One region of the Streptomyces platensis genome, then DNA from elsewhere that is predicted to be linked to it. Evidence: riboswitches for the same ligand, from Rfam matches in the RefSeq annotation. Region 1 holds a riboswitch; each other region holds the start of a gene.
The links. A riboswitch is a leader RNA that binds a small molecule or an ion and turns the genes downstream of it on or off. The one in region 1 is predicted to bind cobalamin.
Positions count from the first base shown of each region.

Region 2: it holds a riboswitch for cobalamin, as region 1 does, so the genes downstream of both, CP981_RS26000 (ribonucleoside-diphosphate reductase subunit alpha) here and nicT (Nickel transporter NicT) in region 1, are expected to answer to the same signal.
Region 3: it holds a riboswitch for cobalamin, as region 1 does, so the genes downstream of both, metE (5-methyltetrahydropteroyltriglutamate--homocysteine S-methyltransferase) here and nicT (Nickel transporter NicT) in region 1, are expected to answer to the same signal.

Region 1 is NZ_CP023691.1:2,753,162-2,760,834, forward strand. Features, by position in the region: gene CP981_RS12000 (TetR/AcrR family transcriptional regulator) at 1-280, opposite strand, end outside; gene CP981_RS12005 (cupin domain-containing protein) at 419-877, shown strand; gene CP981_RS12010 (nucleoside/nucleotide kinase family protein) at 1,027-1,683, shown strand; gene CP981_RS12015 (hypothetical protein) at 1,646-2,056, opposite strand; gene CP981_RS12020 (MarR family winged helix-turn-helix transcriptional regulator) at 2,270-2,905, shown strand; gene CP981_RS12025 (alpha/beta fold hydrolase) at 2,902-3,750, shown strand; cobalamin riboswitch at 3,863-4,076, shown strand; partial or broken gene nicT (Nickel transporter NicT) at 4,087-5,245, shown strand; gene CP981_RS12035 (VOC family protein) at 5,282-5,782, opposite strand; gene CP981_RS12040 (DoxX family protein) at 5,976-6,527, opposite strand; gene CP981_RS12045 (enoyl-CoA hydratase/isomerase family protein) at 6,693-7,487, opposite strand; gene CP981_RS12050 (CaiB/BaiF CoA transferase family protein) at 7,484-7,673, opposite strand, start outside.
Region 2 is NZ_CP023691.1:5,842,037-5,849,709, forward strand. Features, by position in the region: gene CP981_RS26000 (ribonucleoside-diphosphate reductase subunit alpha) at 1-2,232, opposite strand, end outside; cobalamin riboswitch at 2,392-2,544, opposite strand; gene CP981_RS26005 (Uma2 family endonuclease) at 2,673-3,260, shown strand; gene mctP (monocarboxylate uptake permease MctP) at 3,328-4,995, opposite strand; gene CP981_RS26015 (DUF3311 domain-containing protein) at 4,992-5,252, opposite strand; gene CP981_RS26020 (GntR family transcriptional regulator) at 5,450-6,208, opposite strand; gene CP981_RS26025 (extracellular solute-binding protein) at 6,453-7,673, shown strand, end outside.
Region 3 is NZ_CP023691.1:6,878,940-6,886,612, reverse strand. Features, by position in the region: gene CP981_RS30380 (streptophobe family protein) at 1-1,260, opposite strand, end outside; gene CP981_RS30375 (DUF6777 domain-containing protein) at 1,648-2,907, shown strand; gene CP981_RS30370 (L,D-transpeptidase) at 3,172-4,314, shown strand; gene CP981_RS30365 (aldo/keto reductase) at 4,398-5,456, opposite strand; cobalamin riboswitch at 5,657-5,844, shown strand; gene metE (5-methyltetrahydropteroyltriglutamate--homocysteine S-methyltransferase) at 6,017-7,673, shown strand, end outside.

The sequences.
Region 1 (7,673 bases):
CGGCGGCCGCCGCGCTCGGCAGACAGCGGCTGCGCCCGAACTCCACGATCTCCGCCTGGCGTTGCTCGCCCACGGCGGCGATCAGCGCCGCCCGGCTGGGGAAGTGCCGGTAGACGGTCCCGATCCCCACCCCCGCGGCCCGGGCGACCTCGGGCATCTGCGCCTCGTCGCCCCGCGCGCGGAACACCTCCCGCGCGGCGTCCAGGACACGGGTGCGGTTGCGCTCGGCGTCGGCACGCGGTCTGCGCGCGGGCGTGGAGGAGGTCGAAGAGGGTGCCACACGGCCGATGCTACTGCTAGGGTCGCGAAACGGAATCGGATTCCGATTCCTTATCTTGTCCCACCGGCCGCCCAGGTGGTCGGGACCGTCCGGCGGACAGCCGACGGCCGACGGCCCCGGAGAGGACCCGCGATCACCATGCCCAAGGAACGCTTTCTCGTACTTCAGCCGGGCGAACGGCGGCCGGGGCGCGTCCCCCTGCCGCCCGGATGCGACGTCAAGGCCCGCACCGCCGACACGGAGGGCCGGCTCGCCATCCTGGAGAACCAACTCGACGTCGACATCCCCCCGCACGCCCACCACCACGCCGATGAGTTCGTCTACGTCCTCGACGGCGCGATGGAGGTCGACTTCGACGGCACCACCCATCGCCTCACCCCCGGCATGTGCGCCCTGCTGCCGCACGGCATACCGCACGCCCTGCGCAATGCCTCCCAGCCGCCCGCCCGGTGTCTGCAGATCTCGGCGCCGGGCGGCTGGGAGGAGTTCGTGGAGGACATCTGCGAAGCCGGCCCGGCCGTAAGGAAGGGCGGCCACCCCGACCTCGACCGCCTCAACGAGATCGGCGCCAAGTACGGGATGGAGTACCACGGCTGAGAAACGGGGCAGCGGGTGCGAGCCGTAGGAGCGGAGCGCGGCGGCGAGCGAGGGAGAGCGCCGTCGCCGACGCGGCCGACCCGGCGCCGGGCCGCCGAACGGGAGCGTCTCCGGCCGCTGCACCGCCGATCGGGCACGATGGACGCACCATGGATCCCCGGCACCTCTTCTCCCGCGCCCGTCAGCTGGCCGAGTCCGCGACTCCCGCCCGGCGGCGACTGCTCGGCATCACCGGCCCGCCCGGTGCCGGCAAGTCCACCCTCGCCGCCCATGTGGTGGCGGAGCTGGCCGGGCAGGCGGCACTCGTCCCGATGGACGGCTTCCATCTCGCCGAGGCGGAGCTGCGCCGCCTGGGCCGTACGGACCGCAAGGGCGCGCCGGACACCTTCGATCCGGCCGGTTACGCGGCGCTGCTGGCGCGTCTGCGCGCACCGGAGCCGGACAGCGCCGTCTACGCCCCGGCGTTCGACCGCCGCATCGAGGAACCGGTCGCCGGCAGCATCCCGGTGGCACCGCACATCCCGCTCATCGTGACCGAGGGCAATTACCTCCTCCTCGACTCCGCCCCCTGGTCGCGGGTCCGGGCACTGCTCGACGAGGTCTGGTACGTGGACCTGGACACCCCGGAGCGGGTCCGGCGGCTGATCGACCGCCATGAGCACTTCGGGCGCCCGCGCGCCGACGCCGAGCGGTTCGTCCACGCCTCGGACGAGGCCAACGCCCGGGTGGTGGCGGCCACGCGCGACCGCGCCGACCTCGTCATCACCTTCACACCTGAAGAGGCCCCGCCGCCGGCAGGGTCATAACCTCCCGCCGCCCGCCGGCGAGCAGCCCGGCCACCGACAGCGCACCCCACCCCACGGACACCGCCACCGCCGCCAGCTTCCGGTCGCGGCCGGGCAGCGTCACACCGAGCAGAACGGCGTCCCCGAAGTCGGCCGCGATCCGCACATACGCGGCGGTGCGCAGCGCCGGGCCCTCCGGGGCCATTGCCAGCGCCAGCCCGCTCACCGCATCCCGCCACGCCAGCGGACGCAGCGAGGTGCGCGTCGCCCGCTCGGTCCGTCCCTCCGCATCGACCAGCCCCGAGGGCCGTGCCAGCAGAGCGGGCACCGCGGTCACCGCCGCCCCGTAGACCGCCGTGGCGACCCCGACCGCACGCAACAGACCGACCTTCATCCGCCATCCACCTTTCCTCGCCCACCGACCACACGAGCCTCATCCCACCCATCCACCCCCTCAACTCCATTCCGCGGCAGGCCCCTTCCCAAACGACATCAACGATGTCACCATGACATCAGAAGTGTCATTGAGGGGGATGTCGGTGAAGCGGGCGACACGGACGCCGATGGGGACGTCAAGGGAGATGCCGAAGGACATGAGGGGGCTGCGGTGAGGGATACCGAAGGGGAGGGCGCCGGGGGGCCGGCGACCACCGAAGATCTGCTGTACGACGTCATCCGACGCCTGTGGCCCCTGCACCGCACGGTCGTCCGCGCGGTGGAGCGCGAGCTCGCCGACACGGGCATGACCGCCGGCGAACACGCACTGCTGGACGCCCTGCGCACCGAAGGGCCGCGCACCGTCCCGCAGTTGGCGCGTTCGATGGGGCTCGACCGCCAGCCGGTGCAGCGCTGGGTGAACCACGCCGCGGAGCTGGGCCTGGTCGTCACGGCCCCGAACCCCGCCCACCGCCGCTCGCCCCTGATCCGGCTCACGGGCGACGGCACGGCGGCGATACGCGGGGTCCAGCAGTTCGAGGCGACGGAGCTGCGGCAGCGGCTTGCCGACCTGCCCGCCGAGGACGTCCGCACCGCGCTGCACGTACTCGACCGACTCGGCGAGGAATTCCGGCACCTGGCGAACGGCTCGCGCGTTCAACGGGAGGAAACCGACAGTCAGGGCAGTCGGGACAGTCGTGGCAGTGAAGGCAGTAACGGCAGCAACCGTCGTCACGGCAGCGCTGAAGGCCACGACGACAGACCCGCCCCGCCCCCTCTCATGCACAAAGGACGGTCAGGAGAATGACGCGGAGAATCACCGCCTGGTCCGAGATCGACAACGGCATCGTGCCGATCGACGAGGGCGAGCTGTTCTACGAGACGGCCGGCTCGGGCCCCGCGGTGGTGCTGCTGCACGGCGGCATGCTCGACCAGCACATGTGGGACGAGCAGTTCACCTGGCTGGTCAACTCCGGCCTGCGCGCGATCCGTTACGACGCCCGCGGCCATGGCCTGTCCTCCACCGTGACCGGCGACTTCGCCCACCACGACGACCTGTGTGCCCTGCTCGACGCACTCGATGTCCCCAGCGCCGTCCTCGTCGGTCTTTCCCACGGTGCACGGGTCGCGCTGGACGCCGCCCTCGCCCACCCCGGCCGGGTGACGGCCCTCGCGCTCGCCTCCCCGGGAATCAGCGGCCGGGCCTTCACCGACCCCTTCGTCCTGGCGCACATCAAGGAGCAGGTGGCCGCGATCGGCGCACCGGACGGCGCGGAGCGGTATGTCGAACACTTCCTGCGGATATGGGTGGACGGGCCGCATCGTGAGCCGTCCGCGGTGCACCCGGGATTCCGCGAACGGATGCGCGCCTCGGCCGAGGCCAATGTGGAGGTCCATGCCGACGGCATGGGCGCCGGTATGCCCCTCGAAGTCGGCGCCGCCGACCGCCTCGGGGAGATCCGGGTGCCGACGGTCGTGTTCGACGGCGACCTCGACAGCCGGGACATCTCCACCAATGCCCATGCGATAGCCCTGACCGTCCCGGGCGCCCGAAGGGTCCGAATACCGGGTGCGGCCCATATGGTCAACCTGGAGAACACCCCGCTCTTCGACCACGAACTGCACGCGTTCCTCTCGTCGCTGGACTACTGACCCACTGCGACCGGCCCCCTGTGCCCGGCCCCGCCTGTGACCGGTCCACCGCGGGCCGCGCCCGCGCAGATGGCGGAAAACCCCCACACACCTCGCGCCACGGGGGTGGCGGCTAGAGTGGCCGGGCCGTGGTGTTCGGGAAGCCGGTGACGGACCTTGTGGTCCCAGCCCGGAGCGGCCCTCGCCACTGTGATCGGGGAGTTTCCACCCCTTCCGCGGGCGCCTGGCGCGCCCGCGGCGCCACTGACCGCAGCCCGCGGCCGGGAAGGCGGGGGCGGACGCGGGCACCCGTAAGCCAGGAGACCGGCCACGGCATCTCACGAACTGATCCACGAGGTGCTGGAGCGTGACCGCCCGGATGGCCCTGTCCACCGATACCCCGAACTCCCCTGCCCCCGCCACGTTCCGCTGGCGCCGGCAGGACACCGTCCGTACCGCGGGTCTGATGGCCGTCATAGCCGGGCTGCATGTCGTGGCCTTCGGCGTGCTCTTCCTGCTCGTGGTACCGAACCACTACGCCGTCGGAAGCCAGGTCTTCGGCGTCGGGCTCGGCGTCACCGCGTACACCCTCGGTATGCGGCATGCCTTCGACGCCGACCACATCGCCGCGATCGACAACACCACCCGCAAGCTGATGGCCGACGGCAAGCGGCCGGTGTCGGTCGGCTTCTGGTTCGCCCTCGGCCACTCCAGCGTGGTCGTGGCGATGGCGGCCCTGGTGGCCGGTGGCGCCCAGCTCGCCGGCACACTGCTCAACGACGAGTCCCGTACGCACCAGATCCTGGGCACCGTCGGCACCACGGTCTCGGGCACCTTCCTCTACCTCATCGCCGCCCTCAACCTCATCGCGCTGGCCGGGATCTGGCGGGTCTTCCGAGGGATGCGCGACGGCCACTACGACGAGGCCGAGCTGGAGCAGCGTCTCGACGCGCGCGGCTTCATGAACCGCTTCCTGGGACGGTTCACCCGCTCCATCTCCCGTCCCGGCCAGATGTTCCCGCTCGGCTTCCTCTTCGGGCTCGGCTTCGACACCGCGACCGAGGTGACCCTGATGGTGATGGCGGGCAGCGGTGCCGCGGCGGGTCTGCCCTGGTACGCGATCCTGTGTCTGCCGCTGCTGTTCGCCGCCGGAATGAGCCTGTTCGACACCCTGGACGGCACCTTCATGAACTTCGCCTACCAGTGGGCATTCGCCAACCCGGTGCGCAAGGTCTACTACAACCTCACCATCACCGGTCTGTCGATCGCCGTCGCCTTCTTCATCGGCACCATCGAGCTGGTCACCGTGCTGCACGACAAGCTCGGCCTCAACGACGCGCTGACCGGCTGGATTTCCGGCCTCGACCTCGACAATGTCGGCTTCATCATCGTCGGCCTGTTCGTGGTGGTGTGGGCCGCGGCGCTGGCGTACTGGCGACTGGCCGGCGTCGAAAAGCGCTGGGCGGAGCGCGCCGGACGAGCCGAGCCGCCGGAGCAGGCCGCGCCGGGAACGTGAGGAACGGCGGCCCGGCGCCTGCTCGCGCGCCGCGCCTCAGGTCGCCGAGCCCGCCGCGGCGCCCGTCTCCCGGTCCGGCCCCCACTGCTCCAGCGCCGCCGCCAGATCGAGCGGCAGCAACCGGTCCGGCTGGTCCGGGCCCGGCCAGTCCTCCCGCGGGACCCGCCACATCACCTCGAACTCGTTGCCGTCCGGGTCCTTGGCGTACAGCGACTTGGCGACGAGGTGATCGGTCGATCCCACCAGGGCGCCGCGCTCGACGAGCCGGGTGCGGGCCGCGACGAGTTCGCGGAGCGTGCCGACCTCCCAGGCCAGGTGATACAGCCCGACCCGCCCGGCCTCGGGCCCCGGCGCATCAGGCGCCACCGCGAAGAGCCCCAGATCGTGATCGTTGAGCGAGCCGGGAGCGCTGAGGAACGCCGCCCGCCCCGGTATCTCGACATCCACCGTCAGCCCGAGGGCCTCGGTGTAGAACGCCACTGACCGTGTCACATCGCGGACGTTGAGCACCGCGTGGTTCAGACGTCGTACGGACATGGAACCTGTTCTCCGATCTCCCGGCCGCGACACCGCCGTGGCGCCGCCGCCCTCCCCTACTTCTGCTCTACCTCGCTCACCCCGCCGCTGCCCAGGGCCTGCCGGCCGGTATCCGGTCGGCAGACGTCCCGTCCATGGCGCACCTCCGGCGCACACGAGGCAAGGCGGCCGTCTCCGGAGGTTCGCCCCGGCATCACTTCCGTACCAGCAGCACCCCGCCCGCCAGCACCACACCCAGCACCAGCGCGATCACGCCGCGGACCGTCCGATGGGAGCGCAGAACCGGCAGCAGACGGTCGACGGCGTAGCGACCGGGCCCGGTCAGTGCCAGGGCCGCCGCACCGGCGGTCAGCAGCAGCTCGTACTCCACGCCCTTGGGCGCGAAGAAGCCACCGCCCCACTTCACCGCAAGGGCGTTGATCATCGTGCCGACGACCGCGGCCGCGGCCAGCGGCGTGAGCAGCCCGACCGCCAGCCCGAGCCCGCCGAGCGTCTCGCTCAGCCCGGCGACGACGGCCATCATCCGGCCCGCCGGATAGCCGCTCATCGTGAAGAACTGCCCGGTCCCGTCCAGCCCCGGCCCGCCGAACCAGCCGAACAGCTTCTGGGCACCGTGGGCCGCCATGGTCAGTCCGAGCGCGAGGCGCAGCAGAAGGAGCCCGGTGTCGTAGCCGGCCGGAGAGGGGGCGTGGCGGGTGGGGATGTCGAGGCGGGAGGACGCGAGAGTGCCGAGGGGGGACGTCATCAGGAGCCGCTCTTTCGCAGGTCGGGACCGGCCCCGCGAGGCCGCGAACAATTACTTGAAACTTCAAGTCACTACTCCCGACGATACACAGCACCCCCACGACGAACAACAGCGCCTGCGACGGGCCGGCGGTCCCCGCCTCCTGCCCGCCGCACGCCCTCCCACTCAGGGCGCGAGGGGCGGATCCGGTGCGGCTGCCGCCGACGGCCCGAGGAAGGCCGCGATCGCCGGACCGAAGTGCGACCGCGCCACCGCCGGCCGCGGATTGACGGCGGTGGCCGTCCGCTGCGGCCCCAGCACGGCGCCGACCGCCAGCTTGGCGGCGCGGATCGCCGCCGGCGGCTGCTCGGCGATGGCAGCGGTGAGCCGGCCGGTGCGGTCGGTGAGTTGCGCCGCGGGCACCTGGTGATCGGCCAGTCCGAGCGCCACCGCCGTGCGGGCGTCGACCAGCCGGCCGGTGTAGAGCAACTCCCGTGCCACGGACGGTCCGGCCACGGCGACCATGCGGGCGGCGAAGGCGGGGCTGGCGAGGATGCCGAGCCGGGCGATCGGCATCCCGATCCGGGCGGAATCCGCCATCAGCCGCAGGTCACAGGCGAGGGCGAGCTGACACCCCGCTCCGGCGGCGACCCCGTGGATCTCAGCGATCACCGGAACGGGACAGTCCTCGATCGCGGAGAACGCCTCTTCCATGTGCGCGAAGGACTCCTCGACGTAGCCGGGTTCCGCGTCCACCCAGTCGGTCAGGTCGGAGCCGGCGCAGAACGTGTCCCCGTGCCCGCGGATCACCAGCACCCGCAACGACCGGCAGGCGCCGAGTTCCCCGACCTGCCGGGCCAGCCGCGCCCAGGCCGCGCCGGGGAGGGCGTTGCGCCGGCTGCCGTCACCGATCCGGATCTCGGCGACCGCCCCGGACCGGAACGTCGCGATGCTGATGTCGGGAGCGGGTACGGCGGTCACTTCGCGGCCTTTCGCGCGCACAGGTCGGACCACTTCCGCGGGCCGACCCCCATCGCGGTCAGCACCTGCGCGGTGTGCTCCCCGTGCCGGGGCGGCGGGGTGCGCACGGCCGCCGGGTGGTCGGACAGCTTGATGGGCGAGGCGAGGGTGCGCAGGGTGCCGGCGTCGGGGTGGTCGAGTTCGGTG
Region 2 (7,673 bases), 3.1 Mb from region 1:
GCCGATGGTCGGGGACGCCATGAACAGGTTCAGCGACTGGCTCTGGTCCAGGTACGGCGTACGGGCCGCGGCCATGTCGATCAGCGCGCGCTGCGGGATCTCCCAGGCGGTGCGGTACAGCGCCCGGATCTCCGCGGGGATCCACTCGACGTCCTGCACCGAGCCGTTGGCCTCGCGCAGCGCGTCCCGGGTCCGCGCGTCCCACAGCCCCAGCGCCTTGAGCTCCTCGATCAGATACGCGTTGACCTGGAGGAACTCACCGGACAGCGTCTCGCGCTTGAAGAGGTTGGAGACCTGCGGCTCGATGCACTCGTACACGCCCGCGATGGAGGCGATGGTGGCGGTCGGCGCGATGGCCAGCAGCAGCGAGTTGCGCATCCCGGTGGCGGCGATACGGGTGCGCAGCGCCGCCCAGCGGTCCGCCCAGCGGGGCTCGGCGTTCGGGTAGTGGTCCGGGTGCAACACGCCGCGGGCGGTGCGGGTCGCGGACCACGCCGGGTGCGGCCCGTGCCGCTCGGCGAGGTCGGCGGACGCCTCGTAGGCGGCGAGCATGATCCGCTCGGAGATACGGGTCGACAGCTCCTGCGCCTCGGGCGAGTCGAAGGGCAGCCGCAACCGGAAGAAGACGTCCTGGAGGCCCATCAGGCCCAGACCCACCGGGCGCCAGCGGGAGTTGGACGTCCCGGCCTGCTCGGTCGGGTAGAAGTTGATGTCCACCACGCGGTCGAGGAAGGTGACGGCCGTGCGGACGGTCGCGTCCAGCCGCTCCCAGTCCATCTCACCGTGGTCACCCAGGTGCGCGGCGAGGTTGACCGACCCCAGGTTGCAGACCGCGGTCTCCCCGTCGTTCGTCACCTCCAGGATCTCCGTGCACAGGTTGGACGAGTGCACGACCTGGCCCGGCTCGGCGGTCTGGTTGGCGGTGCGGTTGGCGGCGTCCTTGAACGTCATCCAGCCGTTGCCGGTCTGCGCCAGGGTGCGCATCATGCGGGAGTACAGCACCCGGGCCGGGATCTGCTTGAGCGCCCGGCCGTCGGCCTCCAGCTTCCGGTAGGCGGCGTCGAACTCGTCGCCCCACAGGTCCACCAGCTCCGGGGCGTCCGACGGCGAGAACAGCGACCAGTCGGCGTCCGCCTCCACCCGGCGCATGAACTCGTCCGGGATCCAGTGCGCGATGTTCAGGTTGTGCGTACGGCGCGCCTCCTCACCGGTGTTGTCGCGCAGCTCCAGGAACTCCTCGATGTCCGCGTGCCAGGTCTCCAGATAGACGCAGGCCGCGCCCTTGCGCCGGCCGCCCTGGTTCACGGCCGCGACCGAGGCGTCCAGGGTGCGCAGGAACGGCACGATGCCGTTGGAGTGCCCGTTGGTGCCGCGGATCAGCGAACCGCGGGCGCGGATGCGGGAGTACGAGAGGCCGATGCCGCCGGCGTGCTTGGAGAGCCGGGCGACCTGGTGGTAGCGGTCGTAGATCGAGTCCAGCTCGTCCAGCGGGGAGTCCAGCAGATAGCAGGACGACATCTGCGGGTGGCGGGTGCCGGAGTTGAACAGGGTGGGGGAGGAGGGCAGGTAGGACAGCGAGCTGGTGAGGCGGTAGAGCTCCGCCACGTCGTCCAGCGCACGCTCGCTGTGGTCCTCGGCGAGGCCGCAGGCCACCCGCAGCAGGAAGTGCTGCGGGGTCTCGATGACCTGACGGGTGGTGGGGTGCCGCAGCAGGTAGCGCGAGTGCAGGGTGCGCAGACCGAAGTACCCGAAGCGGTCGTCGGCGCCGTCGGCCAGCGCCCGGTCGACCAGCGCGTCCAGCCGGGCGGCGTGCGCCCGGACGAACTCCGCGGTCTCGTCGGCGATCAGCCCCTCGCGGTGGCCGACCTCGACGGAGGCGGAGAAGGCGACCGCCCCCTGTCCGGCCGCCTCCTCCGAGATCGCGAGGGTGAGCAGCCGCGCCGCGAGCTTGGAGTACTGCGGCTCGTCACCGATCAGACCGGCCGCGGCATCGGTGGCCAGCGACCGCAGTTCGGCCTCGTCGGAGCCGGCGTGCCGGCCGCGCAGGGCGGCGGCGGCCACCTTGCCGGGGTCGGTCGCGGTCAGGTCCTCGGTCAGCTGGGTCAGGGTGCGCAGCAGGGCGACACCCGGCCCGTCCTCGCCCGGACCGCCGTCGGCGGTACCGGGAGGCGTGGCCACCACGGGCGGCACGGCCTCGGCGTCTGACGCGGGCTCCGTTGGCGCGATGGTCACGCGATGCTCTCCCTCACTCGGCGGGGCCGGGAGGGGCGGGCGCGACGGGCGCACGCGAGCATGCGGCACCCCGTGACGGCAGGGGTGCGCGGGCACACCACGCGGCGTCCACCGGCCCAACCCTCGGGGCCCGGACGTATCGACGACCGCACCCCTTGCGGTGCGGACGTACCGTCGGCAGGTCCTCGGACTACACGGGCACGCGCCCAGGGCCGGTATCCGCCCGGCCGAGCGCGCTCCTACACCGTTGCGGGACAGTTCCGGATTCCCACCGGATTCCCCTGCGGCGACAGCGAGGACGAGCATACATGTGGGGGTGGCCCCTCAAGTGCACCCCCACATCTAGTGTGTCGTGAGTGATCACACAGTGTCTGTCAGTGGCCTCGGCTATCGTCGGAGGCGCGTTCCTGTTCCGTCCCGTGGAAGAAGGAGAAGGCCTCATGACCGCGCTCGCCGACCGTCCGCACATCATGGAGACCGAGCATTTCGAAGAGGCCGCCCGGATACTCGCCCGCCTGGAAGAAGGCGCGCGGTTGGAACTCATCGACGGGAAGGTCAAGAGCAAGGCGACGCCGGACGGGGATCACGGACGCATCATCCAGTGGCTGCTTCGCATCTGCATGCAGCACAGGCCGGAGCTCTTCCTCGATCCGAACCAGGGCCTGAAGGCGGAGACTTACCGAAAGGGCCGCCTCCGTCCGGACGCCTCCCTCGTGCCGTGCGACGCCTTTGTGGGCCAGGGGGAATGGGCAGACCCCGACCCGGTGCTCATGGTCGTCGAAGTCACCTCGCACGACTCGGACACCGACCAGCGCGACCGCGTGGAGAAGCCCCTCGCGTACGCGAAGACCGGTATCCCGCTCTATCTGTTGATCGACCGCCAGGAGTGCCGGATGGTCGTCCACAGCGAACCCGATGACGGCCGCTACGAGACCGTCCACACCGTGCCGTTCGGCAAAACGCTGCACCTCCCCGACCCCGTCGGCATCACGCTCGAAACCGAGCAGCTGAAGGACTGGGTGAACTGACCCGCCCGCACAGCAACGGGCCGCCGCGTCCCCGGGAGGGATGCGACGGCCCGGTGGCGGGCTTGGCTCAGTGCCCGGCCGGTGCCTCCGCCGTGGCGGGGGGCAGTTCGGCGGCGACGCCCGTGTCACCGGCGTCCGCCGTGTAGTCGGCGGGGCTGGTCTCGTCGATGCCCTCGGGGGCCTTGGCGGCCTTGAGGGCGAAGGTCAGGACGACGGTGACCACGACGTTCAGGACGAAGGCGGTCAGACCGATGTAGCCGATCTCACCGATACCGGGGATCTCCTTGCTGGAGCCGCCGAAGTGCTTCTGGGTCGGGCTGGCGACGCCGTAGGCCGCGAGCGTGCCGTAGAGCATGCCGACCGCCCAGCCGGCCAGCAGCGCCCAGCGGTGGAACCAGCGGGTGAAGAGGCCGCCGACCAGGGACGGCATGGTCTGGAGGATCCAGATGCCGCCCAGCAGCTGGAAGTTGATCGCGACGGTCTTGTCCATGGTGAGGACGAAGACCAGCGCGCCGACCTTCACCAGCAGCGAGACCAGCTTGGCGACCTTGTGTTCCTGCTCGGGCGTGGCGTCCGGCTTGAGGAAGTCCTTGTAGACGTTGCGGGTGAAGAGGTTGGCCGCGGCGATCGACATGATGGCCGCGGGCACCAGCGCGCCGATACCGATCGCGGCGAACGCCACGCCGGAGAACCAGCTCGGGAACATGTCCTCGAAGAGCTGCGGGATGGCCAGCTGCGGGTTGCCCTGGATGTCCGTGCCGGCCTTGATCGCCATGAAGCCGAGCAGCGCCAGCAGACCCAGCATGAGGGAGTACAGCGGCAGGATGGTGGTGTTGCGGCGGATCACATTGCGGCTGCGCGAGGACAGCGTCGCGGTGATCGAGTGCGGATACATGAAGAGCGCCAGCGCCGAGCCGAGCGCCAGGGTGGCGTACGCCCACTGGGCGTTGGGGCCGCTGACCAGCTCACCGCGCGGCTTGCCGGGGACGGCACCGGGCTGGGCCAGCGCCTTGCCGGCCGAGTCGAAGATCGAGTCGAAGCCGCCCAGCTTGATCGGGATGTAGATGATCGCCACCACGATGACGAGGTAGATCAGCCCGTCCTTGACGAACGCGATCAGCGCCGGCGCCCGCAGCCCCGAGGAGTAGGTGTACGCGGCCAGCACGGCGAACGCGATCAGCAGCGGCAGGTCCTTGACGAACCAGTTGGTGTTCTCCCCGCCGCCGATGCCCATCACGTCCAGGACGGCCTGGATGCCGACCAGTTGGAGGGCGATGTACGGCATCGTGGCCAGGATGCCGGTGAGCGCCACGGCCAGCGACAGGGCCTTGGAGCCGAAGCGGCCGCGGACGAAGTCGGAGGTGGTGACGTAGCCGTGCTTGTGCGAGACCGACCACAGGCGGGGGAGGAACGTGAAGATGAGGGGGTAGACCAGGATCGTGTACGGCACGGCGAAGAATCCGGCCGCGCCCGCCGCGTAGATCGCCGCCGGGACGGCCACGAACGTGTAGGCGGTGTAGAGGTCCCCGCCCAGCAGGAACCACGTCACCCAGGTGCCGAAACTGCGGCCGCCCAGCCCCCATTCGTCGAGGTTGGCGGACTGCTCGGCCTTGCGCCAGCGGGCGGCCAGGAAGCCCATGACCGTCACGGCCAGGAAGAAGAAGATGAAGACGGCCAGGGCGACGCCGTTGACGCCCTGGGTCTGGGAAGCGGCGAGCGCGCTCGTGGGAGTCACTGGTCCGCACCGCCCTTGCGGGCGCGCTGCTCACGCTGCACGAGCTTGTAGGCGAGCATGGTGAGCGCGGTCGAGATCAGCACCCACAGCATCTGGTACCAGTAGAAGAACGGGATCCCGATGAGGGTCGGCTCGATTTTGGCGTACGAGCTCACCCACAGCATCGCCACGAACGGAGCGATCAGGCAGAGCCCGGCCACCACACGCGTGGGCGTGACGACCTGTCTGCGAACCGGTGATGCGGCTGACTGGGTCATGACCGTGGCTCCGTCCCCTGGCTGTCTCCTGTGCGATCGGCTGGAAATCTATGGCAGGGCAGTGGTACGCGTCACTAGCTGTCCGCATATCGGTATCAAGAATCCACCCGGCCGCGACCTGCGCCGCTGCCCTTCCGGGCGTGGCAGGGCAGCGGGAAGGCCGGGCGGAACGCGCTCCGCCCGGCGCGGGTCGTGGGTCAGTCCGTGGGGCGCCGCAGCCGGGCGACGAACTTGTAGCGGTCGCCGCGGTAGACCGAGCGCACCCACTCCACCGGCTGCCCCTGCGCATCGAGCGAGTGCCGGGAGAGCATCAGCATCGGCAGTCCGACATCCGTGCCCAGCAGACCGGCCTCGCGCGGGGTGGCGAGGGAGGTCTCGATGGTCTCCTCGGCCTCCGCCAGCCGGACGTCGTACACCTCGGCCAGCGCGGTGTAGAGGGAGGTGTACTTGACGAGGTTCCGGCGCAGCGCGGGGAAGCGCTTCGCCGACAGATGGGTGGTCTCGATGGCCATCGGCTCACCGCTGGCCAGCCGCAGCCGTTCGATGCGCAGCACCCGGCCGCCGGTGGCGATGTCCAGCAGTCCGGCGAGCCGGTCGTCCGCCGTGACATAGCCGATGTCCAGCAGCTGGGAGGTCGGCTCCAGGCCCTGGGCCCGCATGTCCTCCGTATAGGAGGTCAGTTGCAGGGCCTGGGAAACCTTGGGCTTGGCGACAAAGGTGCCCTTGCCCTGGATGCGCTCCAGCCGGCCCTCGACGACCAGCTCCTGGAGGGCCTGACGCACCGTCGTGCGCGAGGTGTCGAACTCCGCGGCGAGGGTCCGTTCGGGCGGGACCGGGGTGCCGGGCGGCAGGGTCTCGGTGATTTCCAGCAAGTGCCGCTTGAGCCGGTAGTACTTGGGCACCCGTGCGGTCCGCGTGCCGCCGCTCTCGGTACTGCTGCCCCCGTCCGTGTCCATGACCCGCCTCTCCGACTCCTGTCGTGCTGCCGTCACCGGCGCCTCCGTACGTAGCGGCTCACATCGTGGCACGGGTGGGTTTCCCGCGCTCCCTTACAGGCCCCGGCCCGCCGGATGTCGGTCCGGTAACGGACCTGACAGCGACTCTTATACACCCTTGACACCCCTAAAGGTCTAGGCCAAGCTGCGGGCACTGGTCTAAACCATTAAAGACCACACACCCGGCCTTTGGGGGGAGAGCGCAATGAAGCGTGGACTCATGGCGGCGACGGCGGTCGCGGGAATGCTGGTGGGTGTCACTGCCTGTGGGTCCGGCGGCGGCACGAAGACGGGTGCGGACGGCTTCAAGGGCCAGAAGCTGACCGTCTGGGTGATGAATGGTTCGAATCCGGCGCAGTGGACCGAGCAGGTATCCGCGCAGTTCAAGAAGAAGACCGGCGCCACCGTCGAGTTCAAGGTCCAGCAGTGGAACGGCATTCAGCAGAAGCTGAGCACTGCCCTTTCCGAGGACACCCCGCCGGACGTCGTCGAAATCGGCAACACCCAGACCGCCGCCTATGCCAAGGCCGGTGCCCTGGCCGAAGTCGGCGATCTGAAGAAGGAGATCGGCGCCGACTGGAATGACGCCTTCAACAAGGCGTCGCTCGTGGACGGAAAGCAGTACGCGCTCCCGTGGTTCGCCGGAAACCGGGTGGTGATGTACAACAAGAAGATCTGGGCCGAGGCCGGGCTCAAGGGAACTCCCCGGACCCGCAGCGAGCTCTTCAAGGCCTTTGCCACCATCAAGAAGAAGACCGACGCCGAGCCGCTGTATCTCCCCGGCCAGAACTGGTACTTCTTCGATGGTCTGACCCTCGGCACCGGCGCCGACCTGGTGAAGCGGCAGGGCGGCAAGTGGGTCTCCAATCTCGGCGACCCCAAGGTCGCCAAGGCCATGGACATCTACAAGCAGTACCAGGCCTTCAGCACCGCCCCCAAGAACAAGGACGAGGCGACCCCGCAGCAGGCCGAGGTCTTCGCCAAGGGGCGTACCGGCGCCCTCATCGCCATGGGCTACGAGGCCGCCACCGCCCTCAAGGCCAATCCGAAGATGAAGAAGGACATCGGCTTCTTCACCATCCCCGGCGAGACCGAGGACAAGCCGGAGGGCGTTTTCCTCGGCGGCTCCAACTTCGCCGTCGCCGGAATGGGCAAGAACCAGGAACTCGCCAAGGAATTCCTGAAGGTCGCCCTCTCGAAGCAGAACGACCGGCAGATGGTGAAGGAATCCGGCTGGGCCCCGAAGTCCCCTGACCTGGCCGATGCCGCACAGGAGAATCCGGCCGTGGCGGCCGCCGCGCCCGCGGCGGAGAAGTCCGGGGGCACCACACCGCTGATTCCCCAGTGGGCCGCGGTGGAGAACATTCCCAACCCGATCAAGAGCTATATGACGGCCGTTCTGGGCGGTAAGTCCCCGGCCGATGCC
Region 3 (7,673 bases), 4.1 Mb from region 1:
CCGCGCCAGCAGGCTGCCGAGGAAGCCGGTGACCAGCCCCCAGACGAGGCCCACACCCACCAGCCGGAGCAGCTGGGGTTCCAGGGTGACCTCGCCGCCCAGGTCGCCGCCGAGGTCGCCGACGCCGATCACGGAGAGCCCGTAGTGGGCTGAGATCCGGGTGAGCAGTCCGACGACGAACAGGGTGAGCGCCAGCGCCACGGCCATCTCGACGGCGTGCCGCCAGGCCGGCAGCCGGGCCGGGGAGCGGACCGCCGCGGTGAAGGCGGCGGCGAGCAGCACCACGGCCGCCACCGCCACCAGCAGCCAGGCCCGGCGGTCCTGTTCGGCGAGCGAGCCGAGGTCGAGGGTCCGCTGTCCGTGGGTGCGGAGCACCTGGTCGAGGGCGTGCGGCAGGGGCAGCCCCAGGGCCTTGTCGACATGCCCCACCCAGGCGCCGCCGGTGCCGATGCCCAGCGCCATCCAGGCCACGTTCGGCAGCCCGAGGAAGATGACGGCGAGGGTCTCGGACGGGCGGTCCTTGGTGATGAGCTCGACGATGCCGACGATCAGCCCGATCACGGCGTAGGCGAGCAGCGTCAGCACCATCGCGTGGGCGGGGGGCCGTACGGAGTCCTGGTAGTGCAGCAGCCGGGGCGAGAGCGGGGCGCGCCGGGAGACGAGGAAGGTCAGCGCGAGCACCGCCAGCACCCACAGCAGCCCGACGCCGAGCGTCGCGGGCACATCGGCGCGGAAGCCGACGGTGGGGGTGGCGCCCAGCTCGGATCCGATCTGCTCGGCGAGGTCGTTGCCCACCGAGATCCGGAAACTGTGCCGGGCGGCGAGCGACAGCAGCAGCAGAAGGACCAGCCAGCACACCGCCGTCCGGGCGATCCGGGCGAGCAGCTCGCGGGTGCCGGCCACCGCGCGGTGCCGCAGCGGCAGCAGGAAGACGAAGGCCAGCACCAGCGCTCCGGCGAGGGTCACCGACAGCGGGACGACGTCCAGCGCGGCATTGGCCTCGGCGATGACCCCGGCGTCGCCGGACAGCCCCACCGAGCCGCCGGCCGCGACGAGCACGGTGGCCGCGACCACGGACGGGAAGGCCCCGCCGGGGAGGTCGGTGGCGCCCGCGGCCCACAGGCCGATGGCGGCGACCACGATCATGGTGACGAGGGCCGCCACGGCCGCGCCGAGCGCTTGCGCCCAGGCCCGGACGGCGGGCGGTGCGCCATGGGCACGCACCGGGCCCGGGGAACCGGCTGACGCGGGGCCTCGCATCTGGCTCAACCTCTCTTCTGCCGGGCACGGACCGCGCTACCCACGGTCCGCCCGGGGTGGGCGCATGCGCCGACGGGCGACGGGCGAGGCGACGGAAGGTGCTTCCCGGTGCCGTGGAACACGCAATTCCGTGCATTTACCGCAGGGACGGCATGCACGCACCACCGTAAGCACCGACGTGCCGCCCCGCTTGCGGACGGCGCGACTCCCGGACACACAATGTCCTTGACCTAGACAAACCGGGCGAAATTCGCATAGCCGGATGGCCCACACGCGTCGGAAGAGGCACCCGTGACATCTCCACCGCCGCCTGACAGCCACCCGACAGGACCGCCGTCGGGTCCGCTCTCCGGTACGCCGTCCAGCCCCGGGCACGAGCCGACACAGGTGGGCTCATGGCCCGGGCAGACACCGCCGGAGGAGCCCACCCAGCCCGGCTACCGCCCGCCGCCGGGCGGCCCCGGCAAGGGTGGCGGAGGCGGCGGGGGTGGCGGAGGCGGCCGCGGCGGCGGTGCCGGCGCCGGCGGGCCCTGGTGGCGGTCCGCGCCGCGGGTCGCGATCATCGCCACCGCCGCGGTCGTGGCGGTGGTTCTGATCGTCATCTTCACCCGTCCGGGGGGCGGCACCAGTGAGGTGTTCGCCGAACCGGCCGCCTCGACCGGACAGGACCCGGTCACCAAGTCGTCGGCGAAGGAGTCCTCCCCCACCCCCTCCGCCACGCCCAAGCCGGCCGGCGGCGGCAACAGCACGTTCTCGGGTGCGACGCCCGGCCTCTACGGCGGGACCGAGAACAGCGCGAGCTGCGATGTCGAGAAGCAGATCAGCTTTCTGACCAGCGCCCCCGCGAGGAACCAGGCGTTCGCCGGCGTCCTGGGCAAACAGCCGGGGGACGTCCCGTCCTATCTGCGTACCCTGACGCCCGTTCAGCTGACCTATGACACCCGGGTCACCAACCACGGCTTCAAGGACGGCAAGGCCACCACCTTCCAGTCGGTGCTCCAGTCCGGCACCGCGGTGATGGTCGACTCGTACGGGGTGCCACGGGTGCGCTGCAAGTGCGGCAACCCGCTGACGCCGCCGGTCGAGCTCAAGGGTGATGTGAAGACGGTCGGCACCAAGTGGCCCGGATACCAGCCCTCGCACGCGGTGGTCGTCAAGCCCGCGAAGTCCAAGATCAAGGAATTCACCCTGCGCGACCCGCAGACGGGCAAGTGGTTCAAGCGCCCCGAGGGCACCACCGGCGCCGAGGACCGCACGACGTCCGCGCCGGCCGAGACCCCCAGCGGTCCCGCCTCGTCCCAGCCCCCGCCGGGCCAGTCACCGCCGCCCACACCCGGGTCCACCGAACAGCCCACCGGCGGCACCGGCAACTCTCCGACGGAGACCGGCGGCGGGACGGGGACCCCTGGCGGCCCGACCGACACGTCGAACGGCGGGACGACCACGGGGGAAACCTCCACCGGGACCGGTGAGACCACCACCGGCACCACCAACGGGGAAACGACCACCGGCACCACCAACGGGGAAACCACTACGGGCAACACCAACGGGGAAACCACCACCGGCAACACCACCGGCAACAACACCACCGGCAACAACACCACCGGTCAGTCGACCCAGGGCGGTGGCTCACCACCGTCCACCTGACACCCGGGCGGTACCGGAAAACAGACGAAGCGGCGGGCAACCGGAAGGTCGTCCGCCGCTTTTTCACGTTTCCGATATCGAACTGTGTCCTGGAAATCCGGTGCACCGAACAACCACCCGAGCAGACAGACCCTCTGCATAGACGGCGGGTCCCCAAGCAGCCTTTGACGGTCACCCCGTGACGGGGCCGGGATCCGCCGCTGCCAGCTGTTCTGCTTCGGAAGGATCCCCGTGCTCGCCGGACCACGTCGCCACTCTGCCCGGTTGATACCCGCCCTGACCGCGGCTGCCGCGCTGCTGACCGCGTGCGGCGGCGGCGCCGATGCGTCGAAGGCCGACCAGCCGGCCACCAAGGTGACCGTCACCCCGGCCACCGGAAAGACCCCGGCCAAGCTCGGCTCCCAGATATCCGTACGGGCCGACGGGGGCAAGCTCACCTCGGTCGAGGTCGAGAACGACAAGGGCGGCAAGGTCTCCGGAGAGCTCTCCGGCAACGGCGCGGCATGGAAGTCGGACGGCAAGGTCATGCCGGACACCACGTACACCGTGCGGACGAAGGCCAAGTCCGACGGGGGCAAGGAGTCCTCGGCCACCTCGAAGTTCACCACGGAGAAGGCCGGCAAGGTCAACAAGCTCACCAACACCCCGTCCGGCGGGCAGACCGTGGGCACCGGAATGCCGGTGTCGATCCTCTTCGACAACCCGATAGCCAAGGACCGGCAGGCCGAGATAGAGAAGGCGCTGAAGGTCACCACCCAGCCGAAGGTCGAGGGCTCCTGGGGCTGGGTCAAGGACTACTCCGGCAAGGACCGGATCGACTGGCGGCCCAAGGACTACTGGCCGTCCGGCACCAAGGTCTCCGTGAAGGGCGCACTGTCCGGCCTCAACTCCGGTGACGGCGGCTGGTTCGCCCGGGACTACAACTTCGGCTTCACCATCGGCGCCGACCACAAGGCCGTCATCGACGTCCCCTCGCACACCCTGACGATGTACGAGAACGGCAAGAACGTCGGCAGCATCACCGGCTCCGCGGGCTCCCCGCAGGACCCGACCCGCGGCGGGGTGCACACCGTACGCAGCAAGAACGCGGCCGAGACGATGGACTCCGCCACCATCGGCCACGGCAGCGAGTGGATGCTGGACTCCAAGTGGGTCACCCACCTCACCGCGTCCGGGACGTTCCTGCACTCCGCCCCGTGGAACAAGCAGCTCGGCCAGGTCAACAACAGCCACGGCTGCTTCGGCATGAGCACCTCGGACGCCAAGAGGGCCTATGACTTCCTGACGATCGGCTCCACGGTCGAGGTGAAGGGCACCACCAACACCAACAAGACCGATGTCGGCAACGGCCTGGAGGTCTGGCAGGAGAGCTGGCAGCAGTGGCAGCAGCGCAGCGCGCTGAACTGACCCGGCCGGCACCCCCGCGCTGAACGAAACGGACGCCGCCGCCTGACTGTTCAGGCGGCGGCGTCCGTCATAGGGGCGTCGGGTCAGCGGATCTCGCTCGCCGTACGGCGGTAGGTGGAGCGCCGGTCCTCGATCTCGGCCCAGCGGTCGCCGTAGACGTTCTCGATGATGCCCGGCTGCCGCAGGAAGTCGTGCGGGAAGCCCAGCGGCACCGCGCTGGTCCGGTCGAGCCGGTCCAGCGCGTCGGCGTCCAGGGTGACATCGACGGCGCCGAGATTGTCGCGCAGCTGGCTCTCCTTGGTGGCGGCGACGATCGGAATGATGTTGCCGGGCCGGCTGCGCAGCCATGCCAGGGCCACCTGCGCGGGGCTCCAGCCGCCCTGCTCGGCGACCTCCAGCACCGCGGTGAGGGTCTCCTCCTCGCGGTGGTCCGGGGTGCCGCCGTCGTCCACGGCGGCCAGCCGGCCGGTCTCCCCGCGGCGGTACTTGCCGGTGAGCTTGCCGGCCGCGAGCGGCGCCCAGGCCAGCACGGCCAGATCGAAGGCACGGGCCTGCGGCAGCAGTTCCCGCTCCGGCGTCCGCTCCAGCAGGTTGTAGCGCAGCTGTGAGCCCGCGAACGCGGTCCAGCCGCGCAGCTCGGCAAGGGTGTTGGCCTGCGCGATCTCCCAGGCGGGCCAGTCGGACACGCCGATGTAGAGGACCTTGCCCGAGCGCACCAGGTCATCGAGCGCCCGCATGACCTCCTCCACCGGCGTGAAGTTGTCCCGGGCGTGCACCCACAGCACATCGAGATGGTCGGTCCGCAGCCGGTCCAGGCTCGCCTCCACCGACCGGACCAGGTTCTTACGGTGGTTGCCCGCCGCGTTCACATCGCCCTTGTGGGTCGCACAGGTGTATTTGCTCGCCAGAACGAAGCGGTCCCGGCGGCCTTCCAGCAGCTCACCGAGGATCCGCTCGGAGGTGCCGCCGGTGTAGTTGTTCGCGGTGTCGATGAAGTTGCCGCCCGCGTCCGCGTAGGCGTCCAGGATCCGGCCGCTGGTGTCCTTGGCGCCGCCCGGGCCCCCGTCGTCGCCCATGGTCATGGCGCCCAGACTCAGCTCACTCACCCGCAGACCGGTCCTGCCGAACAGTGTGTAGCGCACGAGGTTCCCTTCGTTCAGCGACAGCCGTTCAGCGACAGCTGTAGGTCGTACGCCCACGCTAGGAGCTGGAGTGCACTCCAGGGCAAGCCACGGCACCGCGGGCGGGGGCGCGTGGTGGCCCCGGCGGTGGCCCATGTCACCTGCGGGAGGTCCGGTCGCGGTGTCCGATCCGGGCGGCAGCGCCTAGGGTGGCCGGTGCAACTGGTTCGCCCTGCCCGCCAGGCAGGCGCGTCGCAAGAGGGAACCCGGTGGAATTCCGGGACTGCCCCGCAGCGGTGAGTGGGAACGACCGCCGTCATACGCACTGGGCCCGGCCGGGTCTGGGAAGCGACGGCCAGTAGATGTCCGCCTTCGGCGGATGTGCCCGCGAGTCCGAAGACCTGCCAGTGCCCCCGCGCGACCGGTGCGCGGGGTGATCTCGGTGACCTCGAGGGCGGGTCGGCGGACACTCAGGCGGGCACGGCCGGCGGCAGAGCGCCGGGCCCCGCCGGGTTTGCCGTCCCTTCGCGCCCTCGACCCGTCCCGTGGTCCATGGAGACAGACTCGCGAAGGAGAGTTCCGTGACCAGCAGGTCCGCAGCCGCGGCAGCACGAGCGACCGTGCACGGCTACCCCCGTCAGGGGCCGAACCGTGAACTGAAGAAGGCCATCGAGGGCTACTGGAAGGGCCGCGTCGACGCCGACGCGCTCCGCGCCACCGCCGCCGATCTCCGCCGCGGCAATTGGCAGCAGCTCGCCGCGGCCGGCGTCCATGAGGTGCCGACCGGCGACTTCTCGTACTACGACCACGTCCTGGACACCAGCGTGATGGTCGGCGCGATCCCGGCGCGGCACCGCGCCGCGGTGGCTGTCGACGGGCTGGACGGCTATTTCGCCATGGCCCGCGGCACCCAGGACGTGGCGCCACTGGAAATGACCAAGTGGTTTGACACCAACTACCACTATCTCGTACCGGAGTTGGGGCCGGACACGGTCTTCGCCGCGGACTCCTCCGAGCAGGTCGCCCAGCTGACGGAGGCACGGGGCCTCGGGCTCGCCGCCCGGCCGGTCCTCGTCGGGCCGGTCACCTACCTCCTGCTGGCCAAGCCCGCACCCGGCGTCGCGGCCGGCTTCGATCCGCTGACACTGCTCGACCGGCTGCTGCCCGTCTACGCCGAGGTGCTCGCCGATCTGCGGGCGGCCGGCGCCCGCTGGGTGCAGCTGGACGAGCCGGCACTGGTCCAGGACCGCTCCCCCGCCGCGCTGAACGCCGCGGCCCGCGCCTACCGGGACCTCGGTACGCTCACCGACCGCCCGCAACTGCTGGTCGCCTCGTACTTCGACCGGCTGGGCGAGGCACTGCCGGTGCTGGCCAAGGCACCCGTCGAGGGCCTGGCCCTGGACTTCACCGGGCCCGCGGCCGGCAACCTCCAGGATCTCGCGGCGGTCGGCGGGCTGCCCGGCAAGCGGCTGGTCGCCGGTGTCGTCAACGGCCGCAATGTGTGGATCAACCACTACGAGCAGTCGCTGGCGACCCTGGGCACACTGCTCGGGCTGGCCGAGCAGGTCGATGTGTCGTCCTCCTGCTCGCTGCTGCACGTCCCACTGGACACCGGGGCCGAGCGGGACATCGACCCGCAGATCGTCCGCTGGCTGGCCTTCGCCCGGCAGAAGACCACGGAGATCGTGACACTGGCGCGCGGTCTGGCCCGGGGCACCGGCGCCATCGCGGCCGAACTCGCCGCCAACCGCGCGGACCTGGCCTCCCGGGCGGGCTCGACGCTCACCCATGACCCGGCGGTGCGCGCCCGCGCCGCGGCCGTCACCGACGCCGACGGCCGCCGTTCCCAGCCGTACGCCGAGCGGTCCGCCGCCCAGCGTGCGCACCTCCGGCTGCCGCTGCTGCCGACCACCACGATCGGCTCGTTCCCGCAGACCGCCGGACTGCGCACGGCGCGGGCCGATCTGCGGGCCGGACGGCTGGACACCGAGGGGTACGAGGAGCGGATCTCGGCGGAGATCCGTGAGGTGCTCGCCTTCCAGGAGAAGGCCGGGATCGACGTCCTGGTGCACGGCGAACCGGAACGCAACGACATGGTCCAGTACTTCGCCGAGCAGCTGACCGGCTACCTCGCCACCCAGCACGGCTGGGTGCAGTCCTATGGGACCCGCTATGTCCGGCCGCCGATCCTGGCCGGGGACATCTCCCGTCCCGAGCCGATGACGGTGCGCTGGACCC